DNA from 4 places in the Synechococcus sp. N32 genome. Region 1 is predicted to be linked to each of the others. Evidence: predicted binding sites of a transcription regulator. Region 1 holds the regulator's gene; each other region holds the start of a gene.
What was found. The regulator NtcA, encoded in region 1, controls nitrogen genes in cyanobacteria. The targets are predictions, from matches to a motif close to GTANCNNNNGNTAC.

Region 1 (7,748 bases):
CGGACGGGGACGGTCGGAACTGCACAGCCTGATGCTGCCGCCGATCGGGCGCCGCGCCGATCCTGTGGAGATGCTGGACGAGCAGCGGGCCTGGCATCAGGCCACGGGGCTGGAGGCGGCGCTGTGGATTCCAGGTGTTGGTGATCACGGTGGTGGTCCCACCGAGGAGTTGCTGGAGCAGATCGAGCTCTGGGAAGGGCAAGCAGCCGCCTTGCCCACCCGAGCCGGCACGGTGCGGGAGTTCTTGGCCGAGCTGGAGCAGGGTGATCAGGCCTGGCCTGTGTGGCGAGATGAGCTTTTCCTGGAGTTGCACCGCGGTTGCGCCACCAGCCGTCCGGATCAGAAGCGCCACAACCGAACGCTTGAACGGCTCTTACGGGAGGCTGATGCAGTCTCAGCCCTGTTGGCGATCGCAGGTCGCGACAGCGGCAGCAGCGATTGGCGCCCGCTGTTGTTTCAGCAGTTTCACGACATCCTTCCGGGAACCTCTATCCCGGAGGTGTTTGACCAGGCGGAACCGGTCTGGCGCTCGGCCCGGCGCCAGGCCCGCCAGGAACGCGATCGGCGGCTGGCAAGGCTGCCGCGTCCAGAGGACACAGCAGCGGTGTGGAGTTGGTGGGGTCTGCAGCCTTTGGCGTCCTGGTCGCCTCTGGTTCGCCTTCCTGCGGGATCGTGGTCAGCGGATGCCGTTTCACTACCGCAGCAAAATGCCGCTGCTGGTGGTACCTGGGTGCAGCTACCGCGTCAGCACGGGATTTGTTCGGTGCCGCTCCGGCGTGAACCAGGCTTGACGTCCTGTGCGGCTGAGCCCCGTCAGGCTGTGGTTATCACGTCGCTGGGGGCGGGAGCTTGGCGTGTGGGCAACGGTCTGATCGAGCTCGATGTCTCCTCGGCCGGACTGCTGGCTTTGCGGGATCGCGATGGACGGGATCAGTTGTCGTCTTCCCTGCAGTTGGAGCGCTATCGGGATCGGGACGAATTCTGGGATGCCTGGGATCTTGCGGTGGACTACCGATCTCAGCCCCTGGGTGTGCTCTGTACGGATTCCCTGGAGTGGCTCGATCAGGGCCCCCTGGTGGCGCATCTGGTGCTGCGGCGCCAGCTCGGTGCCAGTTGCCTGCGTCTGGACCTGCGGCTGAAGGCCGACACGCCCTGGCTGGAGCTGATTTGCGGTATCGACTGGCGCCAGACCCATGAGTTGCTGCGTTTTGAGCTGCCGCTGGCGACCCCCGCCGTCCGCATCGCTGCCGACACCAGTGGAGGGGTGATCGAACGGCCGGCTGCACCGATGACGGCTCGGGAACAAGCCCGTTGGGAAGTGCCTGTGATCTCCTGGTTCGCCTCGCAGTCGGCGGCTCCCGGAGGCGGGATGGCCGTGTTGCTGGACGGCCCCCAGGGTGTGGATTGGTCTTCAGATCGACTTGGCATTTCGCTGCTGCGGGGCCCGACCTGGCCAGATCCCAGTGCTGATCGGGGGTGGCATCGCCAGCGCTTGGCCCTCATGCCGTTCGCCGGCTCATGGAGCGATGCCGGTGTGTCTCAGGCGGCCATTGCGTTTCGTGAGCCCGGGTGGTGTGCGGACTTGCCGGCGGAGCAGCGCCAATGGTTTCCATCGCTGCCGTTTCCACTCACGCCGGTGGGTTTGGAGCGCCATGCCGATGGTTGCGTGCTGAAGCTGCTCAATTCGGGATCAGCGCGCTGTCGCTGGACCCCCGGAGCGGGGTGGAGGGTCCGCAGGGAAGCCGACTCAATGTCCGCTCCCGCCGTGGTGATCACCCCAGGGGAACTCGTCTCCCTGGTGGTGGATCAGTCCTCGTGATCGTCGAACGGGTCGTCGAGTGCTTTTGATGGAGGGCCAAAGGCCTGATACACGCCAAATCCGGTGAGTCCGAACAAAACGGCGAGCACGCCAATGGCGACGGACAGGGCTGGGGACGACGTTTCCATCACATCTCTCGACAGGATCAACCCCGAACCGGAGTCGGCCCCTACAGTATCGAGACTTCAAACCACCCGAGACCCGGCGTCGCCATGGCACAACGCACCCGTCTGGGAGACCTTCTCCGCCCACTGAACTCCGAGTACGGCAAGGTGGTTCCCGGATGGGGCACCACTCCCGTGATGGGCATCTTCATGGTGCTGTTCCTGGTGTTTCTGCTGGTGATTCTTCAGCTGTACAACAAGTCCCTCATCCTCGAGGGCATCAACGTGAACTGGAACGGCCTCGGCTGATCTGCACCCATGAACATCTTCGGCGTCGGTCTCCCCGAAATGGCGGTTATCGGCGCCGTTGCCTTGTTGGTTTTCGGGCCGAAACGCCTGCCCGAGCTTGGTCGGACTCTTGGTAAAACCCTGAAGGGCTTCCAATCCGCCTCCAAGGAATTCGAACGAGAGATCAACAAAGCCATGGCTGATCCGGAAGTTTCCGGTGAGGCTGCGAAGCCGGTTGAAGAACTTCCCCCCAGCGACTGAGTCGTTCCAGCGGTATGACCACTGATCTCAAGCTGGTGGTGGGTCTGGGAAATCCGGGTGCGAAATACGCCGGCACCCGTCACAACATCGGCTTCATGGCCCTCGAGCTTTTGGGTGAGCGCTCTGGGTTCAGTTTTCGTCAGCAGGCCAAGTTGCACGGTCTTGCAGCCGATACAGGGGTTGGTGAGCAGCGGCTGCGCTTGCTGATGCCTCAGACCTACATGAATGACAGCGGTCGTGCCATTCGTGCGGCTCTCGATTGGTTCGGCCTGGAGCCTCACCAATTGTTGGTGCTGGTGGACGACATGGATCTTCCGCTGGGTCGTTTGCGGTTGCGGGCCCAGGGCAGTGCCGGCGGGCACAACGGTTTGCGCAGCACTATCCAGCATCTCGGTACCCAGGGGTTCCCTAGGCTGCGGATCGGCATTGGTGCGCCGGCTGAGAACCCTGCCGAACGCCGCGCCCGAACGGTGTCCCATGTTCTTGGTCCGTTCAGCAAGGCGGAGCAACCCTGTGTCGGCGCTGTTCTCGATGCTGTTCTGGATGGGATTCAACGTCTTCAGCGCCAGAGCTTTGAGCGCGCTGGAACCTGGATCAACGGGTTCCGCTATGACCTGGAGTCGGTCGACTGATGCCGGCACTTCCGGCGACAACGGCCCATTTGCGGGTGCTCCGCCAGTGTTTTCAAGCCAAGTGCGTGGAGGGCGAAGTTTCTGCTGGAGGGTTTGAGTGGCAGTTTTCCTGGGCCTTTGATCGCGGTGAACTTGTGGTTGAGCCATCCCTGGGACGTGCCCTGATCGAGGATGCCCTGCGGCGGTTTCTGGTGCGTTCTGATTACAGGCTGGAACCAGGGGGTGATTACACCTTCATGGTCCGGGCCAGGTTCTGAGCGAGAACGTGGGATCAGGCTCAGGCCATTTCAGGCGGCATTGCAGGTGCTCCTCAAGCATCACCAAAGCTGCAACAGCATCCAGATCCACCGGTGGAATGCGCAGTCCTGCTGGCAGCATCCGTCGCCAACCTCGAGCTGGCCACAGCGCCCAGTAACGCTGTCTCGCCCTCAGGGTTGTTCCCTGCTCCGGAACCACAGTGAGATGGCCCAGCCGTTCCAGTCGCTGGATCCAGGCTCGGCTTCCCGTGCCATCGCCGATCAGGATGCGGTCGAGAGCTTGGTCTTGATTCCAGTGCTCCAGCCAGGGTTCGACGGCCTCCGGGGCCAGCACATGCCCTTCGCGCACGAGGCCGAGCTGAAGATCGGCCAGCACAAGACCACATTTGCAGCGGCCTGGATCGAGGACGGCCACCCGTTTCATGGGGAGGCCTGAATGGTGACGACGACAGGATCGGCACTGTCGCTGACCCCTGCGGAAATCACCTCCAAGACCACGCTTTGGCTGGGTCCTTCCATCAGGGTCTGGGCCAGTTGGGAGAGGGCTGATCCATCGAACTGAAGGCCTTCGGTCAGGGATCCCCGCCGCTGCACTTCGGCATAGGCCGAGGCAAGGAGAAGGTTCAATCGTGTGCGAATGCCCTCTGAAGTGCGTTCATCCGGTTGCAGTGTGGTGGTGGCCAGCACGTCTCCGCGTTGGGTCACCGGCCGGTTCGGACGCACCTCGGGGAAGGCGTACACCGCTGTTTCACCTCGCAGCACATTGGTGGCTGAGCGCAGCGAGATCACCCAGGTCTCTGGTTTGCGGATGATGCTTTGCAGGCGTTCCACATCGCTGCGCGGAACGCGGATCAACTGCCGTTCGGGTGCTTCGCCAGGTCGCACTTTCCCGTAGGCGTTGAGATTGGCCTCCTGCAACAGCCTGTCGACAGCCTGTTTGGCCTGGTCCGGAGCATCGAGTCGAACCGTTGCTCTTGCCAAGGTCTGTCCGCTGCTGATCACCACCGATCCACGCCGCAAGGCGACCAGATTGCGTTCCAGTTCTTTGAGTTCCTGCTCACCGGCTCGGATGCGGCTGCGAACGCTGTTGAGTTCGGCTTCTGTGCGCTGGATGTCCGCATCGCGGGAGGCGATGTCCTGACTGAGGCGTTCACGTTCGGCTTCGAGTTGGGCCAGCTCCTTCTGAAGAGGAGCCAGTTCGAGGCGCAGGGTGTTGGCCCGTTGCTGTGATTGCTCGAGCTCAATGGCGATCCGTTTGGTTTCCGTTTGGGTCTTGTCCCGTTCCCGCTCGGCTGCCTTTAGCTGCTGACGGCTGTCTTGGAGTTTCTCCTGCAGGGCATCCAGTTCAAACAGGCCCACCCGCAACTGCCGGCTCACCAGAAGCATCAGGCCAAGTGAGAGTGCGCTGATCAGGCTGCCGGTCAACACCGTGATCAAAACGGCAGTGCGCCGTGGGCGCATGCTGAACAAACTCAGTCGCGCTTTGCCGACGCGGCTGCCCAAGCGGTCGCCCAGGGTCGACAGCACGCCCCCGAGCACCAACAGAACCAGAATCAGTGCCCAGCCGCTCATCGCTGCACAAGTCGGGCGATGGAAGGCCTAGCTGAAGCGTTTGGCCAGCGCGATCGGATCCAGAACGGTGATTTTCTTGCGGTCAATCTGAACCAGACCGGATTGACGCAAGTCTCCCAGCAGACGCGTGATTGTGACGCGTGTTGAGCCAATTGCTTCAGCGATGGCTTGATGGGACAGGCGCAGGTCGATGGTGATGCCCAGCTCATCTGCCACGCCGAAGTCCCTGCAAAGCACCAGCAGGAAGCTCACCAGTCGGGATGACATGTCCCTATGGGTGAGGGTTTCAATCATCGTCTCGGTCTGCAGAATCCGGCTGGAGAGACCCTGAAGCAAGCGCAGGCCAACGCTGGTGTCTGCTTCGATGGCGGCCTTCACGGAGGTCGCTGGTGCCGTCACCATTTCGACCCGGGTGAAGGCCACAGCGTGATAGAAGCGGTCGGACCGTTGGCCTGTCAGCAGTGACAGCACCCCGAAGAGGCTGTTCTCGCGGAGCAGGGCCACGGTGATCTCTTCTCCCGATTCGTAGACGCGGGACAGACGAACGGCCCCCCGGCGGATCAGATACACCCGTTCTGCGGGATCTCCAGGGAAAAAGATGGTCTTGTTGCGATCCACCAGTTCACTGCTGGCGCCATCGAGATCCCGGATGATCTCCAGCAGAGAACGATTGGCGGGCTCTGCGCTGGGAGCTGGAGCCACCATCTGCGGGGCGTATCGGCTGAAACCTCGGCTACTGGTCATGACAACCCCCTGGTGTGGCGAAGTTACGGAGCCGGCGGTGGCCGCCATGTAGCGGTTATTACGTAACGCTGCTGTGCTCGTTGAAGGCCTGGCGTTGAGCCTGCATTAGGGATGTCAATCCCGGCTCTGCTAAATCCAGCAGCTCATTGAGTTGGCTGCGACTGAAGGGCGCACCCTCCGCAGTTCCCTGGATTTCCAGCAGACGGCCATCGCCGGACTGCACAACGTTCAGGTCCACCTCGGCTCGGCTGTCTTCGCTGTAGTCCAGATCCAGCAAGGCCTGGCCATCAACCAAGCCCACGGATACAGCCGCCACCTGATCGATCAGGGGCGATTGCTCCAGCACTCCCTGGTCCACCAGTGATCGGCAGGCTTGGTCCAGGGCGAGCCAAGCCCCGGTGATCGAGGCCGTCCGGGTGCCGGCGTCCGCTTGGATCACGTCGCAGTCGATCAGCAAGGTGCGCTCCCCTAAGCGCTCCATGTCGATCACGGCGCGCAGGCTTCGGCCGATCAGCCGCTGAATTTCCTGGGTGCGACCCGAGAGTTTCATCAGCTCCCGTGATTGCCGCTGTGGGGTGGATCCGGGCAGCAACCGGTATTCGGCGCTGAGCCATCCCAATCCTTCTCCCTTGCGCCAGCGGGGAACCTTGTCCTCCAAGCAAACGCTGCAGAGAACAGCGGTTCGGCCGGTGTGAACCACAAGGGAGCTCAAGGCAAACCCCATGGGATTCCAGGTCACCGAGAACGGTCGCAACTGCTGCGGGCGACGGCCATCAGTGCGTTGTTCAGGGGATTGGCTCATCGGTGGTGTGCAGTTCGTCAAGCCTCGCAGGCGGTTGGTTCTCGCCCTGTCCAAACACCATGGGTGGTGTCAATCCCCTTGTGGAATGTGATCTCGCCGCTACATTCAAGGTCTCGCCGGGGTCGCCCGGACAGATGCTTCCGTGATGACCACAAGCCTCGCCGACCCCCAATCCTTCCCAAATTCCCTGGATCGGGATCAGCAGGCCTTGCAACGGGCGGGCCTGAGGCCCTTGCCTGCCGTCACTGATCCGCCACCCCTACATCTGGTGGCTCCCGAAGGGCAGCTGCAAGTGCATACGGCGCCTTATCGAGGCAGTTTCGCCAGTGTTCTCAGCCAGGCCATGCGAGCTGCCGGCTTGGGCAGTCGTGTTCTGATCAGTCAGTTCCTTAAAGGGGGCGTGCAGCAGGGACCGGCCGGCCGGGTGCAGCTCTGCGGAGGCCTCGTCTGGCTGCGGCCGGAAGTGCCCCTCTGCCTCTCCTCGCCGGGGCATCCCGGTGGTGCGGAGGCGGTGGCTGAGGTTTGGTCCATCTGCCGTCAGCATCTGATCCAGGGAGATCTCGACCAGCTGGTGTTGGATGAACTCGGCCTTGCCGTGGCCTTCGGATACCTGGATGAGGCGGACGTGATTGCAGCCCTTGAGCAGCGGCCCGCTTCGATGGATGTGATCATCACTGGACCTGCAATCCCCGCCGGTGTGGTGGAGATGGCAGATCAAGTCACGGAGTTGCGCCGAGGTTTCTGATGCTCAAGTGCGATCGCTGGATCACTGAACAGGCCGGGCAGGGAATGATCGAGCCATTCCAGAGCGGTTTGGTCCGTCACCTGGAGCCCGAGCAGAAGCTGCGGCCAGTGCTGAGTTTTGGTTGCTCCTCCTACGGCTACGACCTACGCCTTTCTCCCCAGGAATTTCTGATCTTCCGGCATGTTCCAGGCACGGTGATGAACCCCAAGCGGTTCAACCCGGCCAACCTCGAACCCACTCCCCTTCATGAGGATGAAGATGGGCGATATTTCATTCTCCCGGCCCATTCCTATGGCCTCGGTGTGGCCCTGGAGAAGTTGAGGGTTCCCCCCAACATCACCGTGATCTGTTTGGGCAAGAGCACCTATGCCCGCCTTGGAATCATCGTGAACACCACCCCGGCAGAAGCGAGCTGGGAGGGTCACCTCACCCTTGAATTCAGCAACAGTTCTGGTGCTGACTGCCGCATCTATGCCGATGAGGGCATCTGTCAGCTGCTGTTTTTTGAGGGTGATCCATGTTCG
Region 2 (7,748 bases), 300 kb from region 1:
ACACCCAGCTCGGCGAAACCCGTGAATCAGAGCAGGTGAGCACGGTGGCCCAGGGATGTTGGCTGCTGGCCAAAGTCCTGGGGGAGTTGAAGCAGCGCGGGTCGGGATCCGCGGTTCGGTGCGTCGTTCCGTTGTTTTGATTGGCCTGGCGCCAGGCCTCGGCAAATCGGCGGTTCCCCGCCATCAGGGCCTCGAGCGGATCATCCGGGGTACAGAACCCCTCCTCTGCTGCCTCGACGGGGCGCGCTTGGATCAGGGCGGCCAAGGCCAGACCGCCCGTTTGCTGGAGGAAGTGACGGCGCTGAATCCCCATGCCGGCACCTTATGCGGGCCGGCTGGTGGGCTGTGCTGTCTGGGCCGTGCGATCAGCGCTCGCCGAAGGGAGCCCAGAGGGTGGCTTCTGAACCCACAACAGGCTCAACGGCGGGCTGGATGGCAGCAGTGGGTTGGGCTGTTGCGCCTGCGGTGGCACTGGCGATGTCGCGCTCGGCCAAAGGAGCCCAGAGAGCGGCAGGACCGGCGATCACCGGCTCCACGCCAGCTGCACCGGCCTGAACGGAAGCCGTCTGGCTGCGCACCAGTTGCACGGCGAGAGAACCCACGATGAAGGCACCCAGGAAACCGGCGGCCAGTGTGATGGGGCTGCGGCCGGAAGCGGACGAGATGCTGCTGGTCACGGCAGAAACTCTTTGAACAGAGCTTCAGTATGGAAAAAATTGGTGTGAACGACTACTAAATGGGTTGAATTGTGTAGCGGAATTAACAGTTTCTATGGAATCAAAGCCCTGCATGGGCTGCTGTTGGAGTGCTTCCGCCGTGACCCATCCATGGGACATTCCCAGCAGCATTCCGAGGGAGAGGGCGAAGCGCACAGGCCAACATTTGTATCGGGGTAAACATCTCTGTTTCCGGGGGTTTCCGTTGTCATCATTGACACCGATCAAGGCTTTGGTTGATGTCCAGCTGTCGTAATTCCGCCAGCCATTGCTTTGCCTTTGAACAGGATTTCATCGGCAACTGGCGCTGTATTCCTCTGTGTGTGCGACGCAAATTGGATCTGTGTGGGGTGAAGTTGAAGCTCAACCACTGGCTTGAACTTTCCCAGGAGCAACGTCAAGCCCTGGTGGATTGGCCGGATGAGGCTGATGCTCTCGAGCAGCTTCGCCAGCACCTGCGCGATTGCACGCGCTCCATGGCCGATGGCATGGCTAAGGATCTGCCACCGGTGAGCGGTGCCCCCTGGCAACAGCAGGCGGAGCTGCCCGCCGTGGTGCAGGACGCGGCCACAGTGCGGGGTGTGGCGCTGACCCTGGAGCAGTGGACCCAACTCAGTGAGTTGGACCGTTTTGCCTTGTGCAAGTTGGTTCGGCCTGGGCATGACCACCACAACCTTGAGGCAGCCTTCAGCGAAGTGCTGGTGTGAGCAGCCGGCGCAGGGCTTCCAATCGTCCTTTCTGCTGTTCAACGGGCTTCACCACCGAGACGGCGGGAGCCACGATCACCGCGCAGGCCTTGAGTTCAGGCTGCTTTGACACAGGACAGGCCTCGTCGTGCATGAGGGTGTTGGCTTCGCAGGCCTTCTCCTGGGTGAATCCCCAGTGCATCGGCAGGAAGACCGATCCACGCCGGATGCGATCGGTGACCTTCACGGTGGCGGTCAGGTGGCCGCGGCGTGAGCTGATCGCCGCCAGTTCACCGTTGCGCAGTTTCAACTCCTGCGCGTCACCGGGGTGAATCTCCAGCAGCGGCTCGGGATGCTGTTTCATCAGCCGTTCCACTTTGCCGGTGCGGGTCATCGTGTGCCACTGGCCCAGGTAGCGGCCCACCGTCAGCACCAGCGGATAGGTGTCGCAGGGGGGTTCCGCCAGTCCCAGCGGTTGATCGGTGCTGAAGCGGGCGCGTTTGTTGGGGGTGGCGAATTGATGGTTTTCGTAGAGGCGTTTGGCTTCTGTGGTGGGGGTGCTGCCGCTGGGATAGGGCCATTGCTGCGGTCCTGCGTCTTCCAGCAGTTCATGGCTGAGGCCGCTCACATCGCAAAGCCTGCCCTGGGTGAGAGCCGTGAATTCGGCGTACACCTCAGCTGCTGATTCGAAGTTGAACTGCTCGCTGTAACCCAGGCGCCGGCCTACCTCGGCAAACACCTCCCAGTCGGGACGGCTCTCGCCGAAACGACGCCGGTAGGCCGGGCAGTAGGTGACCCGCCGTTCGGAATTGGTCATGGCGCCGGCCTTCTCGCTCCACTGGGCTGCGGGCAACAGCAGATGGGCGTAGTGGGATGTTTCCGAGTCGGCGTAGGCCTCGCTCACCACCACCAGCGGGCACTTCTGCATGGCTGACTTCACCCGGTCGAGATCCGGGAGGCTCACCAGGGGGTTGGTGGCGGCCACCCACCACAGATCCAGCGCCTCCTGTTCCATGGCTTCGATCTGCTGCCAGGCCGCCAATCCGGGCTTGGCGTTGATTCGTCCTGCCGGCAGCTGCCAGGCCTGCTCCACTTCGGCGCGGTGTTCGGCGTTGGCCACCAGGCGGTAGCCCGGCAGCAGGTGGGCCAGGCCTCCGGCTTCGCGTCCGCCCATGGCGTTGGGTTGGCCGGTGAGGGAAAACGGGCCCGCTCCTTGCTTGCCGATCTGGCCGGTGAGCAGATGCAGATTGATCAACCCCTGCACCACGGCCGTTCCTTCACGGCGTTGGTTCACCCCCATCGACCAGAGGCTGAGCACCTTCTCGCGCCGGTGGAACAGAGCCGCCACTTCTCGCAGGCGTTTTTCGGGGATGTTGCAGAACAGGGCCACCCGTCTGGGGGTCCAGCGGGCGGCGACGTCAAAAAAGGCGTCGTAATTCTCGGTGTGGTCGTCGATGAAGGCCGGATCCTGGCCGTTTTCGCGCAGCACCAGGTGGGCAATGCCGTTCAGCAGGGCCAGGTCGCTGCCCGGTGCAATCGGCAAGTGGATGTCGGCGGCCTTGGCGGTGTCGGTGCGGCGTGGATCCACAACCACGATCTTGACGCTGCCGGGGTTTTTGCGTTTTCGCTTCAGCAGCCGCTGGAACAGAACCGGGTGGCATTCGGCCGTGTTGGTGCCGATCAGAAACGCCACTGTGCAGTGGTCGAGGTCCTCATAGCTGCAGGGGGGACCATCGGAGCCAAGGCTGCGGGTGTAGCCCGCCACCGCTGAGCTCATGCACAGCCGCGAATTGGCGTCGAAATTGTTGGTGCCCAGGGCGCCTTTGAGCAGCTTCTGGGCGAGGTAGTAATCCTCGGTGTGGAACTGACCGGAGCCGTACATGGCGATGCCATCGGCGTTGCCGCGCCGGGCCACGCTCGCCTGGATCTGGCCGGTGATTTTGTTGAGGGCGTCGTCCCAGCTGATCGGCGCGAAGTCGTCCTCCAGGGTCTGGCGGAACAGCGGTTGGCGCAGGCGGCCTGGGGCCAGGGTTTCGCCGACGGTGGCGCCCTTGATGCAGACCTGGCCAAGGCTGGAGGGATGTTCGCGGTCGCCGCGGGCGGTCCACATCGGGTTGCCCTCGGCATCCCGTTTCACGGCCTCACCCTTCACGGCAGGAGGCAAAAGCTCCAGGCCACAACCCACGCCGCAGTAGGGGCACTGGCTGCGCACGCTGCGGGGTGAGTTGGTCATGCAGGAACCAAAAAAAGAACAAAACCCGGAGCCGAAGCTCCGGGTCGATGTGCAGCAACAGGGTGCTGCGGAGGGAGATGGATCAGGCGGTTTCGCCTTCGTGCAGGTCTGCGAAGGACCCCTTGGGCTCCTTCAGGAAGAAGAAGCAGAAGAAGGCCACGATCAGACCGGCCACACCCAGGATCTGGAAGAAGGCGCTGTTGGAAGCCGCGATCACCTCGGGGGTGGGTTCGCCGCCGCCGCCCATCCACATCGGCAGGAGGCTGAAGATGGTCAGGTAGGTCACAGCACCAACGTTGCCGTAGGCACCCACCAGGCCGGCCACCTGACCGGTGACGCGACGCTTTACCAGGGGCACCAGCGCGAAGGTGGCGCCTTCACCGGACTGCACGAAGAAGGAGGCGAGCATGGTGATCACCACGGCAACAGCGATGCCGGCGGTGCCGGTGAAGGTGCCGGGCTTGATCATGCTCATCACCAAGTAGCCCACGCCGAGACCGGCGGTGAGGAAGCCCATGGTGTTCTTGCGGCTGCCGACGCGGTCGGAGATCAGACCGCCAGCAGGACGGGCGACCAGGTTCACGAAAGCGAAGCAGGAGGCCAGGATTCCGGCGGTGGCCTTCGGCAGATCGAAGGTGGTTTCAAAGAAGGTGGGCAGCATCGAAACCACGGCCAGTTCGGAGCCGAAGTTCACGATGTAGGTGAGCTCGAGGATCGCCACCTGGCGGAACTCGTAGCGATCTTCCTTGGGATAAACCTTGTTGCCGAGGATCAGGTCGCGGTTGGTGCGGATGATTCCCCAGGTCTGGAAGGCAAACCAGACGGCAACGGCACCGAGGGCCAGGGGGTAGGTGCTTGCGGTGAGGAAGCCCACCTTGGAGAGGCGCCAGCAGAGCACACAGAGGATGGCTGCGAAGGGCACGTTCATGCCCAGCAGACCCCAGAAGTCGCGCATGGAGGTGACTTCTAGGCCTGCGGTTTTCGCAGGGCGCTGATACGTCTTGCCGGGGGGGGTGTCGGTGACGTTGAAGAAGTAGAAGCAGCCGTAGACGGCCGAGACGATGCCGGTCAAAGCGATCGCACCGCGCCAGTTCAGAACTGCGCCGGTGGGCAGTTCGAAACCGCCGGAGAAGGAGAGGAAGCCAGCGAGGGCCACCATGGTGAGGGCGGAGAAGGCGGAGCCGAAGTTGCCCCAGCCGCCATAGATGCCTTCTGCCAGGCCGATTTCCTTGGGCGGGAACCACTCAGCCACCATGCGGATGCCGATCACGAAGCCGGCGCCAACGATGGAGAGCAGCAGACGGGCCACCACCAGTTGGTTGAAGTCCTGAGCGGACGCAAACAGCAGGCAGGGAATCGCCGAGAACACCAGGATCGAGGAGTAGGTGATCCGGGGTCCGAATTTGTCCAGCAGCATGCCGATCAGCACGCGCGCCGGAATGGTGAGGGCCACGTTGCAGATGGCCACGGTGCGGATCTGACCAACGGTCAGACCCAGCTCCGCTTTCACGGTGGTGGCCAGAGGGGCCAGGTTGAACCAGACCACGAAGGTCAGGAAGAAGGCGATCCAGGTCAGGTGAAGGGTTCGGTACCTGCCCTGGAACGACCAAAGGTCGCCAAGCATTGAGGAGAAGAGAAGGAACCTCGGGCTTCAAAAGGAAAGGTGCCCGGGGATGGCAAAACGGTCGAAAAGAGAATCCGTTTGACCCGCGCAGTTAATCAATTCGCCTACCCCTTGTTTGGTCAGATTGGTTACCGATTTGTGTTTTTGTGTTTCCAGGCAAACATCAATGGGGCTGATTGATTGGATTAGGTGATCTTGTGCCGCAGCGGTTTGGTAGCGGTTGCAACTTTTGTGGGTTGTTGGACTTCGCTGGTGCAGATTGTTGGTCGACGATGTGAATCAAGGCTTGCGGGTTTGTGTGCTCAGTGGCGGAAGCAGCCGTCGCATGGGGCGTGATAAGGCCCTCTTGCCGCACCCCTCCGGTGGTGTCTGGCTCACGGCCCTGGTCGACCAGCTGTTGCCGCTCGGTCATCCGGTGCAGGTGTTGAGTCGTCATCCCGTGCACGCAGAGCTGCTGGCCCACCGGCCCGGATGTTCCGTGGTGCTGGAATCCCCTCCCTGGAATGGCCCCCTGCAGGCGCTGGCCAGGCTGTTGCCGTCTCAGCCTGGGGAGGCCCTGCTGGTGCTGCCGGTGGACATGCCCCGTTTGAACACCGCCGTTGTCCGGCAACTCATCGCAGCCTGGAAGCGTGCACCGGAGCAGGCAGCGGTCGCCCATGACGGGCAACGGCTGCAGCCGCTGCTGGCGGTGATCCCCTCCGGTTCTCCCTTCCGCTCCTGCCTTGATCAGCAACTGCAACGCGGAGAGTTGCGCTGGATGGACTGGTTGACCTGCGTTCCCCATCAGGCGGTGCGCTTGCCTCAAGAGGCGTTGGTGAATGCCAACTGCCCTGCAGATCTGGCAGCGTTGGAGGGATGAGCACGTCGCTGCCGCTCGCAGATCGCCTCAACCGGCCCATCGGGGTGTTGCGGTTGTCGCTCACGGCCCGTTGCAATCTCGCCTGTCCGTACTGCTGTCCGGATGTGGAGGAACCCTCTGGCCTGCTCACCCTTGAGCAGCAGATGCGCGTAATTCGTGTGGCCGCGCGCCTGGGGGCACAAACGTTGCGGCTCACCGGTGGAGAGCCGTTGTTGAGCCGTCGCTTGTTGCCTTTGCTGGAGGCGGTGACGCAGGCCCGGCGGGATCGCTCGGATCCAATGGCCGGTTTGCAGGCCGTGGCGCTCACCAGCAACGGGGTGCTGTTGTCGGAGCCGATGGCGCGGGCGTTGCGCGCCGCAGGGCTGGATCGCATCACCATCAGCCTGGATGCGGCGGAAGGGGAGGCAGCGGCGCGCATGGCTGGGCTCCAGGGTGGCGCAGTGGCCGGGGACCGCCTGGTGCGCCAGGTGCAGGACGGCATTGCGGCGGCCTGCGCCGCTGGCTTTGACCCCTCACGCGGTGAGCTCAAGCTCAATGCCGTGATCCAACGGGGGATCAATGACGATCAGCTGTTGCCCTTGGCCGCTTTGGCCCGGAAGCAAGGGATGGAGCTGCGTTTGATCGAATACATGGATGTGGGCAACCGCAACCAGTGGACGCTCGACCAGGTGCTGCCGGCGGCGCAGATGGTGGAGCGCATTCATGCCCGTTGGCCCCTTGAACCGCTGGGTCGACCGCGGGGTGGCACGGCCCGGCGTTGGCGCTATGGCGATGGCGCCTCATCCATCGGTGTGATCGCCTCCATCAGTGAGCCGTTCTGCGGGGATTGCAATCGCTTGCGTGTTACCGCCGATGGGCAGGCGTTCACTTGCCTGTTCTCCGCTGAAGGCACCGATCTGAAGCCCGCGCTCGCCTCGGAGCTTCAGCTTGAGCGGGCCATGCGCCAGCTCTGGCAGCGGCGTCAAGACCGCTACAGCGAGGAGCGTGATCCAGCTGCCGTTGCGTCAACCCATGCGGAAATGGCGTATCTGGGGGGCTGAACCGTCGTGATCGTCACCGTTTTTGCGTGATGCCCTCGGTACAACGGGGCAGCTGAAGGATCCCGACGGATCCATCGACATGTTTGAACTGCTGGCCTACGAGCGCTTCCGCGACACCCCGTCGGTTCGTTTTTTCGACGTCACTGTGGACACCTCGAATGCGCGCGACCTGGTGATTCACAGCGGCCCGGCGGTGTCGCCCCCCAACGACCCGGAGAGCGGAGCCTGGCAGTTCTATCTGCATCCTCATCAAGAAGACAATCTGCTCGCGGCCAGTGGCGGCAGAACCTTCTTCTTGGTGAACCTGGCCTGGGAACAGCCGTTCCACATCGTTCGGCTCGAGAGCGGTGGTGACATCCTTCGCATCCCTCCTGGCACTTTCCACCGTTCGATTTCCGATCCCGATGGTTCCGTTGTTCTGAACCAGGCGGTTCGTGAGGAGGGCGCTTCTCTGGTGCGTGAATTCCGCGTCTACAACAGCGCCGAGATTCCGGCCTTGATGGCAGCCACCCACAGCTCGGCGCCGAAGCCCCAGTTGCACGGGGTGGAACCGTTGCTTCAGGCGGCTTGAACCAGGTTGCGTGAGGAGG
Region 3 (7,748 bases), on a different contig from region 1:
CACATCAAAACCCTCCAAAATTTGGCGTGCTTCCTGGGCGAGCCGTTGTTTTCGGCTGTCCACTTTCACCAACAGCGCGGCATGCATGGTGCCCATCTGCCTGAGGATTGAGGAGAGTTCAACAGTGAGCTCAACCGATCTCGACTGCGGCGTAGTGGGCAGCAAAACAAGATCTGCTCCGGCCGAAAGATTCTTGAGTTCATCTTCGTGGCTGCTGGCCTGCCCGTCAGTGATGATCACTTGGGCATTGCGGGTGGCCTTTGCTGCAGCCTCCACAGGCACCACTTCCAACGGAAGCATCCCCCGGGCGGCGTAGGCGGTTGCTGAACGGTTGCGATCCGCATCAACAACACACACCGAGAAGCCCTGCTGGGCCCAGACACAGGCCAGATGAATGCTGGTGCAGGTTTTTGCCACACCACCCTTCTGGCCAAAGACAGTCAAAAACATGGCTGAGATTTAAATGCGCGGGATGATCGCATCGTTGGGAAAGAACTCTTCAAACACGCAAATGCGGTCGGCCCAACGGGCCTCCACTTCCAAGCGCATTAAGCGATTGCGCACCCACATCAATGTGTCCACATCAATGGGTTTGTGGAACTTGTGCTGCTGCGCCTTCACCCAATCATCCTTGCTCTGAGAGCTGTTCATGACCGCGAAAACTGACCTGCCCACACCGTACGGATGGCGTCTTTCGGCGCAATCAGCTTCACACTGAGTAAGCATCAAGGATCACTCAATCGCAGCAGAACTGTTCAGCAGAACAACGAATTAATGGAAGCTTTGAGTCCAAGCCAGAGCGATAAGGACCTGAACCTCGTGATCGGTAGCCGATCCATCATTCCGACCATTCAAGCGGCGACAGAATCGACTCAATTCACCTTCAGCCGTGATGACCCAGAAAGCACCTCAACTCAAGCCACGCCCGGTGCACACACCACCCAAACGCGCTTGAAGCACTTAAAGGGCCTGAATCAACCCATCGGAGCCGAACAGATTTCCTGTTCTGTAACAGTACGAACGAAACGTCGATTGACACCACCCCCATAAAAGATCTGTAGCAACTGCTACGCAATCACGTTCACCTCGTCTTCGGCTAGGTGCAGTTCGACTCAGGCCATGGAACGGTGACCTGAGTTGCTTCGAGGAAACAGTTTCTCAAGCAAAGAATCAGAGAACCGTTGGCAATACAGGGATTTTGGAGGCCAAGAGATTCTCTTTTGTCCACTGTTTGTTCCACTGAGTGATCCACAGTTCTGAGGCTTGGATGAGGGCTCTCTGACCCAACTTCACACCGGGTCGATTTGTCGCCACTCTGAGCAAGTCAACAAACACGAGCCCCTTTATTCAGAGCTGGGGGGCTCTTTTTTTAGGTAAGCGAAGCCACTGCCCTCGTAGAGGTGGCCTCGCCGCTCCAAGGTCAGTCGTCCAACGGAGCACTTTTGTCGTAACCCTGCTTCGACAGGGCAGAACGCATCACCTGACACCAATCAGCAGATGGGTGTCCTGAATCCAGGAAACAGAGATGCACAGCTGCTGAACGCATCTACCTTCTAGCTTCACTCTGAGAGCCATTCTCGGCATGTACTTCATCGAACGCCAAGGTCCTGATCATCAATGGATCAGGGAATTGAACTTTAAGACTGAGTTCAAGGCCTTGATCGATGCTCGACGCAAGGCAATTTCAACCTTGGCTACCTATCGGATCGTCCATGCGATGTGGCCAAACCAAGCGGTTTGCTACGTGGATGGACCTGAATTGGCCAACGAGGTGGAAACAAAGGGGTGACCGCTCTGCAAAGCACACCCCCCTGAGACCAAATTCATCTTGATGAGCTCAGGCAGAGGTGATGGGGCAAATCAATCCGATATGCAGGATCGGCATACCGAGGTCAGGCCTACATCCGAACTACTTGTGACGCTTTGCCCCTCTTTCGCTTCTCACCACCGAAGGTTTCAACGGGCAAGCCAATGCGCGAAATGGCGTGTGTCGTCCATCCAGGATGAGTTCGCCGAGTGATTGGGCGTGGTGAAGGTGAATCTCCATCAGATCTCCTACCAACCTCCTCGGTGTAACCAGACCTCATTGCGGGTCAAGTGTCATTGGCTGCCATTTCGGCATTGCTTCTGGTTTGCCTCGTGCACCGTGGTGAGGTGTCGTCGGCACCGTGTGGTGAAGATTTAGGGGTGAACCTGGCTGCGTCCTTGGGATCGCGAGGTGGCTCTTCCTTCCCTTTCTTCCTCAAGGCGACAACAGCGCCGGTCAGTGCATCCAGGCCTGTCTCCATCCATTGTTGCCAGTCACGCTCGGTTCTGTCGAAAAAGCAAGAGTCCACAAAAGAGACACCAGTCAGTGGCCCCAATGCTTCTCGGTGTCCACTGTTGTTAGCCAGCGCCGGACCATTCTCAACAAGCCTGCCGAATCCACACCTGGCAGGCGATGGGAAAAGAAAAGACCACCCCCTGGCAGGCCTCAAGCCACAGACTCTGGACACTCCCATGGGGTCGTTTTCGTCCCTGGCGTATCGATATGGGGGTTTGCATTTTTCTGTGGTGAAAACGGGCTTGACCTCAGATACTGGTTTTGTTTCTTGTGAGAAAAAGCCAGCCAATAAATGTGGTCACGTAGATAACACCAATCACCAACAGATTCAAAGGCAAGAACAGATCCCAGAGGAAAGAAATTCCAACTGAAATCACTCCTGCCCAACCCAAGCCATCAAGCCAGTCCATTACTAGCAGCAAGCATCTTCATAGTCGTCAAACTCTTGAACAAGAGATTCAGCATCGACTGGCTGTATTTGCCCGAGCAGAAGCTCTGTTCTTTGCTTCAACCATCTCGACACCTGAATCTGCTGTGCGGGTGGCACCTCATCCACAGTGATTAGCTTGAGATTCCTCCTCCAATTCTGCTCCCAATAGCTCATGACATTCAGAGCGGAGCCTTGGAAAATATCTCTATTGGAGCTGTGGTTCTGTTGCGTAGACAACCATTGGCCCTACAGCAAATCCGCCAAGGCCATTCAGACGGCACTCAACAGACACCAAGACCAATCCCACACAACACACAATCAACAGCCCACACAGACGCTCTCAGGACTCATGCAGAGCAGGCCACGTCAATCGTCGTCATCGAGAAAATCCAGCGGAATCAATCCGAGCGGATATGGAGGAACAATCTGCATCGATTTCAGTCGTTCATCAATACGCAACGCGGAGAAAGAAAAGGATCTGTTGACACCACTGGGACGCGATTTCTTCATTGCAAAGTGACGCTTGACGCAAATGATTTGGGATTGGGATTTCACGAAGAAATTGGGTCTGGGAAGTTGTTTCGACAGCTCTCAGTTTTCAATTGCCAACAACGGGAGTTGCACCCATATGTTCAAGAAGAGGGTCGAGGTGATTGCTTTCAATCAATGTTGGAGGGATTACCAATGCGCGTTCCATCCCCCCCTGGGAACGAACCTCCGAAAATCCACCATTGACCACCACCCGCCCCAAGAGCCGACCAAGGACCATCGGATGACGAGATGGACCAAAAGCCGCCTCAGAGGTCAACTGGTATCGCAAAGATACATTCAGCAGGATTCATTGTTGAATTCATCACAGCCAAGAACCCAGACCCAGACTGAGTTCATCAATTCACGAGCAACCAATCTCCCTGGTTTGTATCGGCGTGAACGACACAGGGATTGACCCCATGGATATAACCAATATGTAGCAACCGCTACCCACTACGTTCAGTCAGCACTCGTGTTGACCGCAGTTCGACTCAGGCCATGGAACGGGGACCTGAGCTTGCTTCGAGGAACCCATCATGACCCTGACCTATCGCGGCCAGAAGTACAACCAGAACAACGCTGCTGCATCCAACGTTCAACGTCCGGTTCTTGTTTATCGCGGTCAGAAAGTCGCCAGCTGACAACAGCATGACGACCTCTTACAAGCCCCGCCTCGGCGGGGCTTTTTTATGGCTCATTTGCCTTCAGGATCGGGATGTTTTGCCTTCCAACGTTCAAACCAAACGGCGACGGCGAGGGACACACCCACGGCAAAGCCAGCACCAATCAGCACCACACCAACTTCCACCGGCATTAACACCACCTGTTGCTGCCCCAGATCATCGGACAAGAGCGTCACTGAACCAACGACTGATACGCCTCATTGACGCGTCGAAACGCCTCAGCAGAACCACCGAGATCGGGATGGTGCTGCTTCACCAGTTTTCGATGCGCCTGCTTGATCTCAGCGAGGGACGCGTTGGCCTCCAAACCCAACACCCTTAAAGCGGCACGGCGTGGATCACGGGCGTGACCATCGTCCTGACGATCCGTTTGACGTTGGTCCGTTCGGGTGCGGCGACCCTGCCGCCTTGAACCTGATTGGTCCTGCCGCTGACGCAACTGCTCCACCACACGCTGTGGATCCTCATCCAGCCATTCACTGGCGCGAACCCCAAACAAGGCAAACGCCGCCAGAACGGCCGTTGTTTGCTTGTTCGGCTTGGCTCCCACCGCCGCCATGAGATCTGTTCCCAGCCCACGAACCAACCGATCCAACCGCTGTTCAAGGGTTAAGTGGGCAGGAAAACCACTGCGGTTGAGCTGGTCAATCAACAACTCCAATCCGCGCTGACGCAGTGCCGTCCATCCCGGCTGCTGAGCGAGGGCCTGCCCCCAGGCCCGCACCTGTTGGCTGCTGATGCGCGGTGGAGCTTGTGCCGATGGCTCACTCCAGGGGCGATGGGATCTGGGCTCCGTACGAATGCGTTGGCGTTGCTGACGTTGCAGTCGCTCCAACTCACGGTTGAGCCGCAACACCTCGCGACGCAAAGCGTCGTTCTCCGCCAGCAACGCCTCAACATTGCTGGTGACCCGTTGTTCAGGGCCTCCGCCTGACCACTGACGCGGATCAAAGCCCAAAGCGTGTCTCCCGCCTCACCACGGCAACAACTCACCATTGGCATGCCAGAAGCTGCCGCTGGTGGCCATGGTCAAGCCATCGATCCGGGCCAACAGCCCCTTCACCGACTGCTCGGGGGGGATCCCGCTGGGATTGAAGCGAATCATGCGGGTGCGCACCAATCCGGGATGCAAGATCGCCACGGCGATGCCCCGCGGTTCCAGATCAATCGCCAACGACTTTCCGGCCATGTTGAGCGCCACCTTCGACATCCGATAGCCATAGGAGCCTCCCGAACTGTTGTCGTCGATGGAGCCCATGCGGCTGGTCATCAGCACCAACTTGGCTCCGCTGGGCATCTGATCCACCAACGCCCTGGCCAGCAGCAAAGGAGCAAGGGCATTCACCTCAAACTGGCGGCGAATCCCGGAGGGATCCATATCCAACAGGCCCATCGACTGCAAAATCCCGGCATTGAGGATGACGCCATCGAGGGGCAAACCATCCAGACGCTGCACCAGGTCATCAATGGCTTGGCTGTCGCTCAACTCAAGGCCGGCTTCCACCCGCACTCCCAGGCACTCCAGTTCATCACTGGTTTGACGGCAAATGGCCACCACATCATCGCCACGGGCCTTGAGCTGCCTGCAGTATTCCAAGCCGATCCCACGGTTTGCGCCGGTGACCAGAAACGTCGCCATCGGGATGTTTCAGCAACCGCCATCCTGCCGGCTCTTGCGTCGATCCCCTCAGGGATCACGCCGGAAAATCCCCTTCGACGCCGTACTGATGTAAACACTGTTTCACCGTGAGCACGGAGACCGTGCTGCCGGTCTCTGCATCCACCAGCAGATAAGGACAGCCCCGCAGCACGCAGCGTCGCCGTGCGTCGATGTAGGCATCAAAAGCGTTGGCATGGGAACACTCCTCCACCCAACCTTCACTACTGAGATACCGCGTGAGGATCATGGCCACAGGCCCCTGGGCCACCGGTTATGGCTCAGGACATTTCACATCCAAGAAAGAGCCTTGAAGTCTTCGGGATCGCAACGGCTCGGGAAACGCCGAAGCAAGCCAGATCAATGGGGTTCAGCTGATCCCTGCACAACGGTGACCACCTGGTTCCAGGTGACATGCACCACGCGATAGGTCTTCAACGTGGCGCGCGATTTGGTGCGGGCATTCACAAAGGCTTTGAACTCCGTTTTGAAGCAGATCTCCTGGATCCACTGCCCTCCTGTATCAAGCCTCTCGATGCAATACATCAGAGATTTAGCGGTTAAAAACATCAAAACCGCAAAACATTTGCTGAGCACAAAATCGAAAGGTGCTGTTCGGGATCAATCAAAAAAAAGCCCCCGCGCTTGGCGGAGGCTCAGGTGGTGTGAGGAGTCGACGATTTTGCAACTGCCGACACCGATTTCATAGCTCGATTTCAGATCAGCAGCGGCCCCGGCCACAAAGCTTTATCCGCTACAGATAAAGAACACTGGCGCGACAACGCCGGAGCGCATCACGCACAGCCTCCAGCCTCGTTTCGTCCGGCCGATGCAGTCCGGCAGGCACTACCATCTCGTCGTTCGCATCCAGATGAACCCGTGCCGAGAACCAGGTGCCAGGTCCTGGCACAGACGCACGGCAGATCGGATCCTGGTTTGCATCCAAACGTCGCTCGATCAACCAACCCTCCACCCGATCCAAGGGCTGAAACGACATGGAGGCAGAGGCGACGTGCGCCATCAAGGTGAGCAGCAACAAACGCAGGGCCTGCATCACAAGGCTGGGGCGAGCGAAGCGCACCCATCGTCACAGAGAACACCGGTTCAACCGCGCCGTTGCGTTAGAAGAGCTGCGTCGCGGAGCCGTCGATGCCGTTATTTCGTTGTGAAGGTTGCTCCATGCGCATCGAGCGCTCGATGGCGGCGTACTGGCGCAACAAGGGGAAATTGCTGTGCTCATCGTGTCTCGACCGTCAGGAGATGCTTCTCAAAACAGCCGAGGGAGGCCGAAAGCAAGGTTCTTCCGAATTCCGTGCCAACAGCAACAAAAGCTGACGCCAGCTGTGGGAATGATGCTCAAGTCGTTTCCTCCCCACTGATCCATGGGTTTCCTCGCCGTCGCCGGATGCGTGCTCCTGGCCTCCGCCATGTCTGCTGCACTCACCACCAAGCCTTCCAAAGCCTGAGCGTTCAAAACGCCAGCAAAAGCTGAACAAAAACCGGGCCTGGCCCGTTTTTTTATGGCGCTGAGCTGTTAGCCATGGATCTTTTCTCCTGCAAAAGAGATTTAGAACTGCAAATCAAATGTGCATGGCGCCCCCTCACGGCTGTAGATCCTTGATCCACTGAGCCAATCCCATGGAGAGCATCAGTCGCATCTGTGCCACCTCCAAGGGCACAACCATTGATGCCATCGGCCAGGGCCGCTACCGCGTCTGCAATCGACATGCAGTGTGCTCTGACGTTGAATGTCTTTGGCAGGCCTATGAGATTCTGCGGCGTCAGGAACAATCCTTAAGTTGATCTTTGCGCCAAGGAATAAGTATCAACACTTACAGCGGCTGAGTGTTCAGCACGTAACACTTGATTTACCCCGGTGAGGGGTAATGCGTCGAATCCGGGAGGGCCTAGGGAACCCTCCTTTTTTATGCGGGTTGCTCAGAAACCCAGCGTTCCTGCACTGTCCTCCCCGAACTCCAGGTAAAGGCAGCGGGCATCCTCAGCCCGGCCGCAATCAATCAGGTGTTGAACCCTTTCGCGCCACCACTGCGACACACCAGAACTCAACTCTTTATTGGGCAGACCACCGAAGGATTCACTCACAGCAATCATTCGTGCTGAGCA
Region 4 (7,748 bases), 310 kb from region 1:
CCCGCGTCGACACACGCTTCCGTCCGGCTTAGCGCCAATGTTGGCCAGCTGCTCAATCGTTCCGATCAGCCGGTCACGGTTCGGACGTGTGACAACTTTGCTTCGCTCAATCCCGGTTGCAGGGGTGGTCGGTGAAGCCGAGATGAGCGCTGGCAATGCCGTGACCTTCAGTTCAAATTAAAAAACACCTTCTCCCGAACTGGCTGATCAGCCTGTAGCTAGCGCAACGATTTAATCCTGACCAAAGAATTCAAACGGGCATGAGCACCCGCCAGCCCAGACGGTCCGCCTCCCGGCGGGCCAGGGCTGGCACGTCTTCCGCCACAAACATGCGGTGCAGCATCTGCACACCCAGCAGGTGATTGATCACCGCATCCATCTGCACACGCTCCGCGTCGGTGGTGGCCGGGTCCTCGTGACGGGCAAACAAGGCGCGCACACCGGCTTTGCTCAACAAACCAGCGGAATCGATCGCCTCATCGCTGAGGTAGTCGTCGGCGAGCTGCTTCATCTGCTCCCACTTCTCAGGCTCCGTGTGAGCTGGCGGAGCCATGAAGGCGAATTTCTCACGCCGGTACAACACCTTCGGCAACAGGCCTGCCATGGCTTCCCTCAGCACGTATTTCTCGGTTTTCCCCTTGATCCGCAATTCGGGCGGCACCTGCACCGCCACCGCAGCCAGATGGTGATCCAAGAAGGCGGGTCGTGCCTCCATCGAATTGGCCATGTCGACCCGATCGCCACCCCAGGTGAGGATCTGGCCCTCCAGCATGGTCTTGATCCAGACGTACTGGGCCTTGTCCAGGGCATGGCGCCCGTCCAGTTGATCCGCATCCAGTTGCGCGGCAATCGCCTTGCCCGGCGAGTAACCCTCCAGGGCTTCGGCATGGGACTGCGCCAGAAGCTCCGGCACCAAGGGCGCGCAGGCCAGCCACGGCTGCAGGCAACTGGGGGTGAAGCCGACCACCGCATCAAGATCGGGGTCATCCACCTGGTTTTCAGCCAGCATCGCCCCCTGCACCAGGGCATTGGACTGCTGCAACAGGCTTTCCCAGCTGGCGCGCTCCTCCTGCGACAGGTCATCCAAACCGTGGAGGAACATGTCGCGGCGAAAGGCGGGGTAACCACCGAACAGCTCATCGGAGCCTTCGCCGGTCATCACAACCTTGTAATCCACGTCGTTGACGTGGCGGCTCATCAAGAACTTCGCCACTGCCAAGGTGTTGTAGATCGTTCGCTCCGCATGCCAGATGGTGCGCTCCATGTGGCCGTAGAGCTCCTGACCCGAGAGACGCATCAAATCCTGCTCAGCGCCGGTGGCTTCGGCCATCTCCCGGGCAATCGGCGACTCGTCGTAACGGGCGTCGTCAAAGCCGATCGTGAACGCCTTCACCGGTGCCTGGCTCACGGCTGAGGCCAAGCCAAGGATCGAACAGCTGTCGATGCCGCCGGAGAGGTAACAACCCACCGGCACGTCAGCCACCATGCGCAGCTCAACGGCCTCCAGCAATGCCGCACGAACGGCAGCGATGTGGTCGACTTCGGTTCGCTTGGGGTCCCGCTCGTCCTTGCGCGGAAAGTCGACGTCCCAGTAGGTGGACTCCGACACCTCCAGATGGCCATTCACCCGTTGCACCTTGAGCACATGGCCGGGCTTCACCTGATGCACCCCGGCGAAGGCTGTGGTGCCGGGAACCATGGTCTGCATCAACTGGTGGAACAGACCCTCCGAGGTGAAGCGCCGCTCCACCGCCGGATGGGCAAACAGCACCTTCAATTCAGAACCGAACACCAGACCCTCAGGCGTCATCGCCCAGTACTGCGGTTTGATGCCGAAGCGATCCCGCACCAGGTAGAGGCAGTCTTCGGAGCGATCAAACAAGGCGAAGGCAAACTCACCGCGCAAGAGGGGCAGGGTCGCCTCCAAGCCCTGGCGTTGGTACAGCCGCAGCAGGATCTCGGAATCGCTCTTGCTGCTGAAGCGCACCCCCTGGGCGGTGAGGTCAGCCCTGATCCGCTGGAAGTCGTAGAACTCACCGTTGTGGGCCATCAGCACCTCACCGTCATCGGTGAGGAAGGGCTGCCGCGCCCGTGACTCATTCAGGTCAATGATCGAAAGGCGGGCATGGCAGAAGCCGACGCCGGCCTGATCGAGCACCTCAACGCCGAAACCATCGGGCCCGCGATGGGCCTGAATCGCCGCCATGTTGACCAGCAACTGGCGATCCACCGTCTGTTGACGGTCGGCATTGAAAACACCTCCGATTCCACACATCAGCTCACCTCAGATCACATCCATCACGCGTTCGGCCCGATCCACCATGCAGGTGAGCAGGGCCATCCGCAGGAACACGGCTCCCCTGGCCTGGCTGAAATACCAGTTGTGGGGCGTGTCATCCAGGCAGGTGCTGAGTTCCGCTCCCCGCGCCAAGGGATGGAGCACGATCGCTTCCGGTTTGAACGGCATGTCGCGGGTGAGGCGGAATCCTCCGCCATGTACCTCATAGGAGTCGCCGACCCAGGCAATGGCATTGATGTAAACGACATCCAAGTCGGGCACTTCAGCCTGAAGATCCGTGCTGGAGCGCACCTTCATCCCACAAGCTTCAAGCTCCTCCAACTGTCCTGGGTCGAACAGCGGCTGATCCGGCTCCAACTCGGGGGCATGAATCACCACCACCTCGTCCACGGTCTGCGGGAATTTGGCCAGGATCCTCAACAGGGAGCGAACCGTTCGCATCCGCGAAGGGATTCCGACGATCCCAATGCGAATCCGATCAGCGGGTGCCACTTCAGCTTCAGCGAGCTTGGGGCGCCACTTGAAGATCGTGTACAGATCGGCCATCGCCTGGGTGGGATGCTCATCGATCCCATTTCCAGCGTTGATGATCGGGATCCGAAGGGTTGACGTCATCGCATAAACGGCACCGGGATCGCTGTCCCGAAGCACCACACAATCGCCGTAGTTGTTGAACATATGGGCGACATCTTCGAGAGACTCGCCCTTGGCGATCCCTGTGGTGGCCCTGTCGGTGATGTTGATGGAAGTACCGCCGAGTCGGTGCCAGGCACTGTCAAAGGACAACCGGGTGCGCGTGCTTGGTTCGTAAAACGCGTTGATCAGAATCTTGCCGGTAAGCGGCGTGTTGTGACGGCAATAGCGATCTGGATTGCTCTCAAACTTCGCCGCCAGGCGAAACACCTGCAACAAAACCTCTGGGCGAAACGGTTGGATCGACACCACGTGCTGATCCACCAAATCCTTCAAAGGTTCAACATCTTCAGCAATCGCGGCCAGCAGCTCCTGGGGTTGGTTCTGCCCGTAGACATCGGGCCCCATCGGCTCAAACCGAATCTGAACCGAAGACGCGTCCACAACTGCTGTTTTGGCCTGTGCCATAGCGGGATCTGATCAACACTCTGTTTGCCAAACCGAGTGCTAAAGCCAGGAACTACATCTTTTACCGGTAACAACAACCACACTGCTGCGTCCACGAAGAAGCAGCTTCTTAAGCAAAGATCCGGAAAAGAATGTTCTGTGAAGCCTGGCTTAGGGAGACGTCACCAGACGCGTCCGTTCCTCCACTCCACCCACCAGATCAGCAGCAGCACGAGCACCGACAGCACCAGGGCGAGCTGACTGGTCACCAGCAGAAACTGAAAGCCAGAAAGACCAACGAGGCCGGCCATCAAGGGAAGCGTTTGGATCATCCCTCCTCCTGCAACAAGGTGAAGTCGAAGCGTTCCGGCCAGAACCGACTGCCAATCAGCATCACAACCGCCGACACGGCCGCCGAAAACACAGCAGCGCAATAGGGCGCGATCAGCACATAGGCGAGCAGACCCACAACGCTGCCGGAGAGCATGGCCGCAATGGCAGCGGTGCGGTTGGCCGTGCGCCAGTAGAGGCCACACGCCACAGGCCAGACCGTGGAGGCCACCAGGGCACCAGTGAAGAACAGAACAGACGCAAGCGAATCCAGCCGCGGCCAAGACAGCGCCAAAGTGATGACGGCCAATCCCACCACCATCAACCGCGCCGCCTGCTTGAGCTGCAGGTCGCTGGCCTGGGGGCGCAACAGGCGGAAGTACACATCCTCCGCCAACAGATCAGCGGTGGATGCCAGCAGCGAATCGAGTGTGGAGGTGAGTGAGGCAAACACCACCACAAACACCAGAGCTGCGCCACCGGCCCCGAGCAGATCGGCTGCCATCACAGGGAACACCATGTTCACCTGCTCGAGGGGCAACTCACGGGCCAGGGCCACCAGTCCGATGGAGCCCGTCACCATCGGCACGCTCATCCAGGCGATGCCCCCCAACACGAAGGAGGTCATCACCACCGAACGCCGACTGGCGAAAACCCGGGACCACCAGATGTTGTTGTGAAACACCTCGCCCATCGAAAAGAGGGCGGAATTCCAGGCGATCAACAAGCCCGCCGGCAGAAGCAGATCAAGCCGATCGGGATGCCGGGCCAATAAGGAGGCATGCACCTCGGGCATCGGGAATTGGCGGAAGGCAAGCACCGCCACCACCGCCAGCAGCACCATGATCAACAGCGACTGGATGAAATCGGTGCCGATCACGGCCCGCATTCCACCGAACAGGGTGTAGACGGTGGCAACACCAATCACCACCACCATTCCCACGTGGTAATCAAAGCCTGAAAGGGCCTGCAGCAGCAGGCCAGCACCCATCGCCTGGGTCATCAGAAAGCCCAGGGTGTAGATGGCGGTGATCAGCATGAACACCCACCAGGACAGGCGTCCGTAGCGCAATCGGATGAAGTCGCCACTGGTGCGACCGTTGGGCATCAACTGCTTGATCCGGGAGGCCAGGGGGGCGAACAGAATCAGGCCAAGCCCGGCCAGCGCATAGCTGAACATGCCCCAGAGGCCAGTTTTGTAGCCGAATTCAGGAGCGAGCAGGGTGGTGTTGCCGGTGACCCAGGAGGCCATCAACGTGGCCGTGCTCAAGGCCAGCCCGATGTTGCGCCCCGCCAGCATGTAGTCGTCGGCATTGCCTTGACCACGCCGGCCCCAGGCAATCCCCAGCGCCACCCAGAGAACAGAGAACAGCACCACCAACGCCCAGGCGATCCCGGGCTGAAGGAAGGGAACCGAGTCAGCGGACATCCATCGACCCCCTGCGGTTCCAATACATGTGTCCGCGCAGAATCATCACCACCGTCGCCGCAGTCACAACGGCACCAAGGGCAAAGATCAGTCGCGCCCAGAGCAATTCATCCAAGTCGAAGAGCGTTTGAACTCCAGAAACAGATAAGCAAAGGAGGCACCCTGCCCTGGCCCTGTGCCCTCGATTCAGGTGCCTACGGATACCCAAACAACAGGCGATCAGCGTCCTCTTGCCTGAAATTGCGGAATGTGTAGCAACCACCACCCGAAGTGGAGTGGGGCGACGCCTTGGATAAACCTCGATTGTGCGATCAGGATGTTCACCGACTACAAACCGACAGTCGGCTTCGACGAATATTTCTGCGGTGAAACGGCCACACCACGCGCCGATCTGGCCCCACTACTCGCATCACTGGGGCAGATGGGATTGCCCGAGCTCAACCGCAGCCATGCCTCAGCCAGCCAGCTGCTGCGTCGCCTCGGCGCCACCTTCCGCCTTAACGATTCCGGGCTCAAAGGCAGCGAACGAATTCTCCCCTTCGATCCCTTGCCTCGGCTGATCGGCCGCAGCGACTGGATCACCCTGGAGAAGGGACTGCTGCAACGCCTGGAAGCCATCGACTGCTTCCTCGCCGACATCTATGGCCCCCAGCAGATCCTCAACGACGGTGTGATCCCACGGGAAGACGTTGAAAGTTCCTCCGGTTGGCGACCTCAGATGCATGGCATCAGCCTGCCCCTCAACCGCTGGTGCCACATCTCCGGGCTCGACCTGATCCGCGACGGCAAGGGCACATGGCGGGTGCTGGAGGACAACCTGCGCTGTCCGTCAGGGGTGGCCTACTTCCTCGAGAACCGTCGGGTGATGAAACGGTTGTTCTCTGGCCTGTTCGAAGGCCGTGCCGTTCAACCGATCGACGACTATCCCTCCCATCTGCTGCGCACCCTTCAAGACCTGGCGCCCTGGAGTGACACCCCCCGCGTGGCGATCCTGACGCCCGGGGTGTTCAACAGCGCCTATTTCGAACATAGCTACCTGGCTCAAGAAATGGGCATTCACCTGGTGGAGGGGCGCGATCTGGTGTGCGAAGGCGGCCGGGTGTGGATGCGCAGCACCAATGGCCTGGAACCCGTGGATGTGATCTACCGCCGCATCGACGATGATTTTCTTGATCCCACCGTGTTCCGCAAGGACTCGATGCTGGGGGTGCCGGGCCTGATCGACGTGCTGCGGCAAGGACGGGTCGCCATCGCCAACGCCCCTGGCACCGGCATCGCCGACGACAAGCTGATCTACGCCCACGTGCCGACGATGATCCGCTACTACCTCGATGAGGAGCCGATCATCGAGAACGTTCCCACCTACCTCTGTGCCCGGCCAGACGATCAGCGCTATGTGCTCGAAAACCTCGAGCAACTGGTGGTGAAATCAGTGGCGGAAGCCGGAGGCTACGGAATGCTGATCGGCCCCCAGGCCAGCCGAACGGAGCTGGCGGACTTCGACACGAAGATCCGTGCGAATCCCCGCAACTTCATCGCGCAGCCCACGCTGCAACTCTCCACCGTGCCATCCCTCAGTGACGGTGAGCTTTACCCCTGCCACGTGGATCTGCGCCCCTACGTGCTGCGCGGCACAAGCAGCTGGGTGAGTCCAGGCGGACTGACCCGCGTGGCCCTCAAGCGGGGCTCCCTGGTGGTGAATTCGTCCCAGGGCGGCGGCTGCAAGGACACCTGGATCGTCGACGACCAACGGATGGCGGCACCGCAAGCCCAGGAGACTGTGCCGTGCTGAGCCGCGTTGCCGATTCGCTCTACTGGATCAACCGCTACCTGGAACGGGCCGAAAACATCTCGCGCTTTCTGGAAGTGAGTGAAGCGATGGCATTGGACTGTCCTCCGGGCAGCGCCGAACCGTGGCTGCCGCTGGTGGAGGTGACGGGAGATCGCCACCGCTTCGATACGGCCTACCCCGGTGCCACGCCCAAACAGGTGGTGCGCTTCCTGCTGCTGGACCGCAGCAATCCCAACAGCATCGTGAGTTGCATTGCGATGGCCCGGGAAAACGCACGGCAGATCAGGGATGTGATCACCACGGAGATGTGGGAGCAGATCAATGATCTGCACTGGAGCCTGCAGGACGACGAAGACATCTGGCGGGAACCGGTGCAGGAGCAACTGCGGATCATCCGCCGCGGCTGCCAGCTCGTGTACGGAATCACCGACACCACTTTGAGCCGTGATCTGAGTTGGCTGTTTAGTCAGCTGGGACGTCTGATCGAACGGGCCGATAAAACCTCCCGCATCCTCGACGTCAAATATTTCCTGCTCCTGCCCACCCCTGAGGAGGTGGGCGGCGTGCTGGATGAACTGCAATGGATCACCCTGCTGCGCACAGCGGGGGCTTATCAGATGTACCGGCAGAGCATGCAGCACGCGATCAGCCCTGCCTCCGTGGCCCGCTTTTTGCTGCTGGACCCCATCTTTCCTCGCTCGGTGCGGTACTGCCTGCAGGGCATCAGCGACACGTTGCAACAGATTCAGCAGCAGCCAAACCAAGACACCCCGGATGACCTCGACTGTTTACGCGGACAACTCCTGGCCCGCTGGAGC

Region 2: the regulator NtcA is predicted to act here: its motif matches at 5,473-5,486, upstream of DXY35_RS04710 (molybdenum cofactor guanylyltransferase).
Region 3: the regulator NtcA is predicted to act here: its motif matches at 3,721-3,734, upstream of DXY35_RS09700 (DUF4278 domain-containing protein).
Region 4: the regulator NtcA is predicted to act here: its motif matches at 5,329-5,342, upstream of DXY35_RS04685 (circularly permuted type 2 ATP-grasp protein).

What each region holds. Positions count from the first base shown of each region.
Region 1 covers NZ_UCND01000011.1:510,843-518,590, forward strand. The annotation lists gene DXY35_RS06240 (glycoside hydrolase family 38 C-terminal domain-containing protein) at 1-1,819, shown strand, start outside; gene psbN (photosystem II reaction center protein PsbN) at 1,807-1,947, opposite strand; gene psbH (photosystem II reaction center phosphoprotein PsbH) at 2,032-2,232, shown strand; gene DXY35_RS06255 (TatA/E family twin arginine-targeting protein translocase) at 2,242-2,472, shown strand; gene pth (aminoacyl-tRNA hydrolase) at 2,487-3,104, shown strand; gene DXY35_RS06265 (DUF3146 family protein) at 3,104-3,361, shown strand; gene DXY35_RS06270 (resolvase) at 3,339-3,785, opposite strand; gene DXY35_RS06275 (DUF3084 domain-containing protein) at 3,782-4,933, opposite strand; gene ntcA (global nitrogen regulator NtcA) at 4,961-5,677, opposite strand; gene rph (ribonuclease PH) at 5,736-6,479, opposite strand; gene DXY35_RS06290 (cob(I)yrinic acid a,c-diamide adenosyltransferase) at 6,625-7,224, shown strand; gene dcd (dCTP deaminase) at 7,224-7,748, shown strand, end outside.
Region 2 covers NZ_UCND01000011.1:207,051-214,798, reverse strand. The annotation lists gene DXY35_RS04735 (carbonic anhydrase) at 1-313, opposite strand, end outside; gene DXY35_RS04730 (hypothetical protein) at 366-677, opposite strand; gene DXY35_RS04725 (nitrate reductase associated protein) at 956-1,423, shown strand; gene DXY35_RS04720 (nitrate reductase) at 1,404-3,635, opposite strand; gene DXY35_RS04715 (NarK family nitrate/nitrite MFS transporter) at 3,718-5,259, opposite strand; gene DXY35_RS04710 (molybdenum cofactor guanylyltransferase) at 5,522-6,118, shown strand; gene DXY35_RS04705 (GTP 3',8-cyclase MoaA) at 6,115-7,158, shown strand; gene DXY35_RS04700 (hypothetical protein) at 7,238-7,729, shown strand; gene DXY35_RS04695 (transglutaminase family protein) at 7,717-7,748, opposite strand, start outside.
Region 3 covers NZ_UCND01000015.1:217,963-225,710, reverse strand. The annotation lists gene DXY35_RS09720 (ParA family protein) at 1-450, opposite strand, end outside; gene DXY35_RS09715 (hypothetical protein) at 460-651, opposite strand; gene DXY35_RS12800 (hypothetical protein) at 685-1,050, shown strand; gene DXY35_RS09710 (hypothetical protein) at 1,583-1,789, shown strand; gene DXY35_RS09700 (DUF4278 domain-containing protein) at 3,821-3,925, shown strand; gene DXY35_RS12795 (hypothetical protein) at 3,979-4,143, opposite strand; gene DXY35_RS09695 (J domain-containing protein) at 4,140-4,925, opposite strand; gene DXY35_RS09690 (SDR family oxidoreductase) at 4,941-5,606, opposite strand; gene DXY35_RS09685 (hypothetical protein) at 5,662-5,874, opposite strand; gene DXY35_RS09680 (hypothetical protein) at 5,985-6,194, opposite strand; gene DXY35_RS09675 (hypothetical protein) at 6,379-6,705, opposite strand; gene DXY35_RS09670 (hypothetical protein) at 6,804-6,959, shown strand; gene DXY35_RS12790 (hypothetical protein) at 7,263-7,427, shown strand; gene DXY35_RS12785 (hypothetical protein) at 7,563-7,727, opposite strand.
Region 4 covers NZ_UCND01000011.1:198,292-206,039, forward strand. The annotation lists gene DXY35_RS04665 (Zn-dependent hydrolase) at 1-156, opposite strand, end outside; gene asnB (asparagine synthase (glutamine-hydrolyzing)) at 251-2,275, opposite strand; gene DXY35_RS04675 (aspartate carbamoyltransferase) at 2,285-3,400, opposite strand; gene DXY35_RS13175 (hypothetical protein) at 3,562-3,690, opposite strand; gene DXY35_RS04680 (sodium:solute symporter family protein) at 3,708-5,138, opposite strand; gene DXY35_RS04685 (circularly permuted type 2 ATP-grasp protein) at 5,455-6,930, shown strand; gene DXY35_RS04690 (alpha-E domain-containing protein) at 6,924-7,748, shown strand, end outside.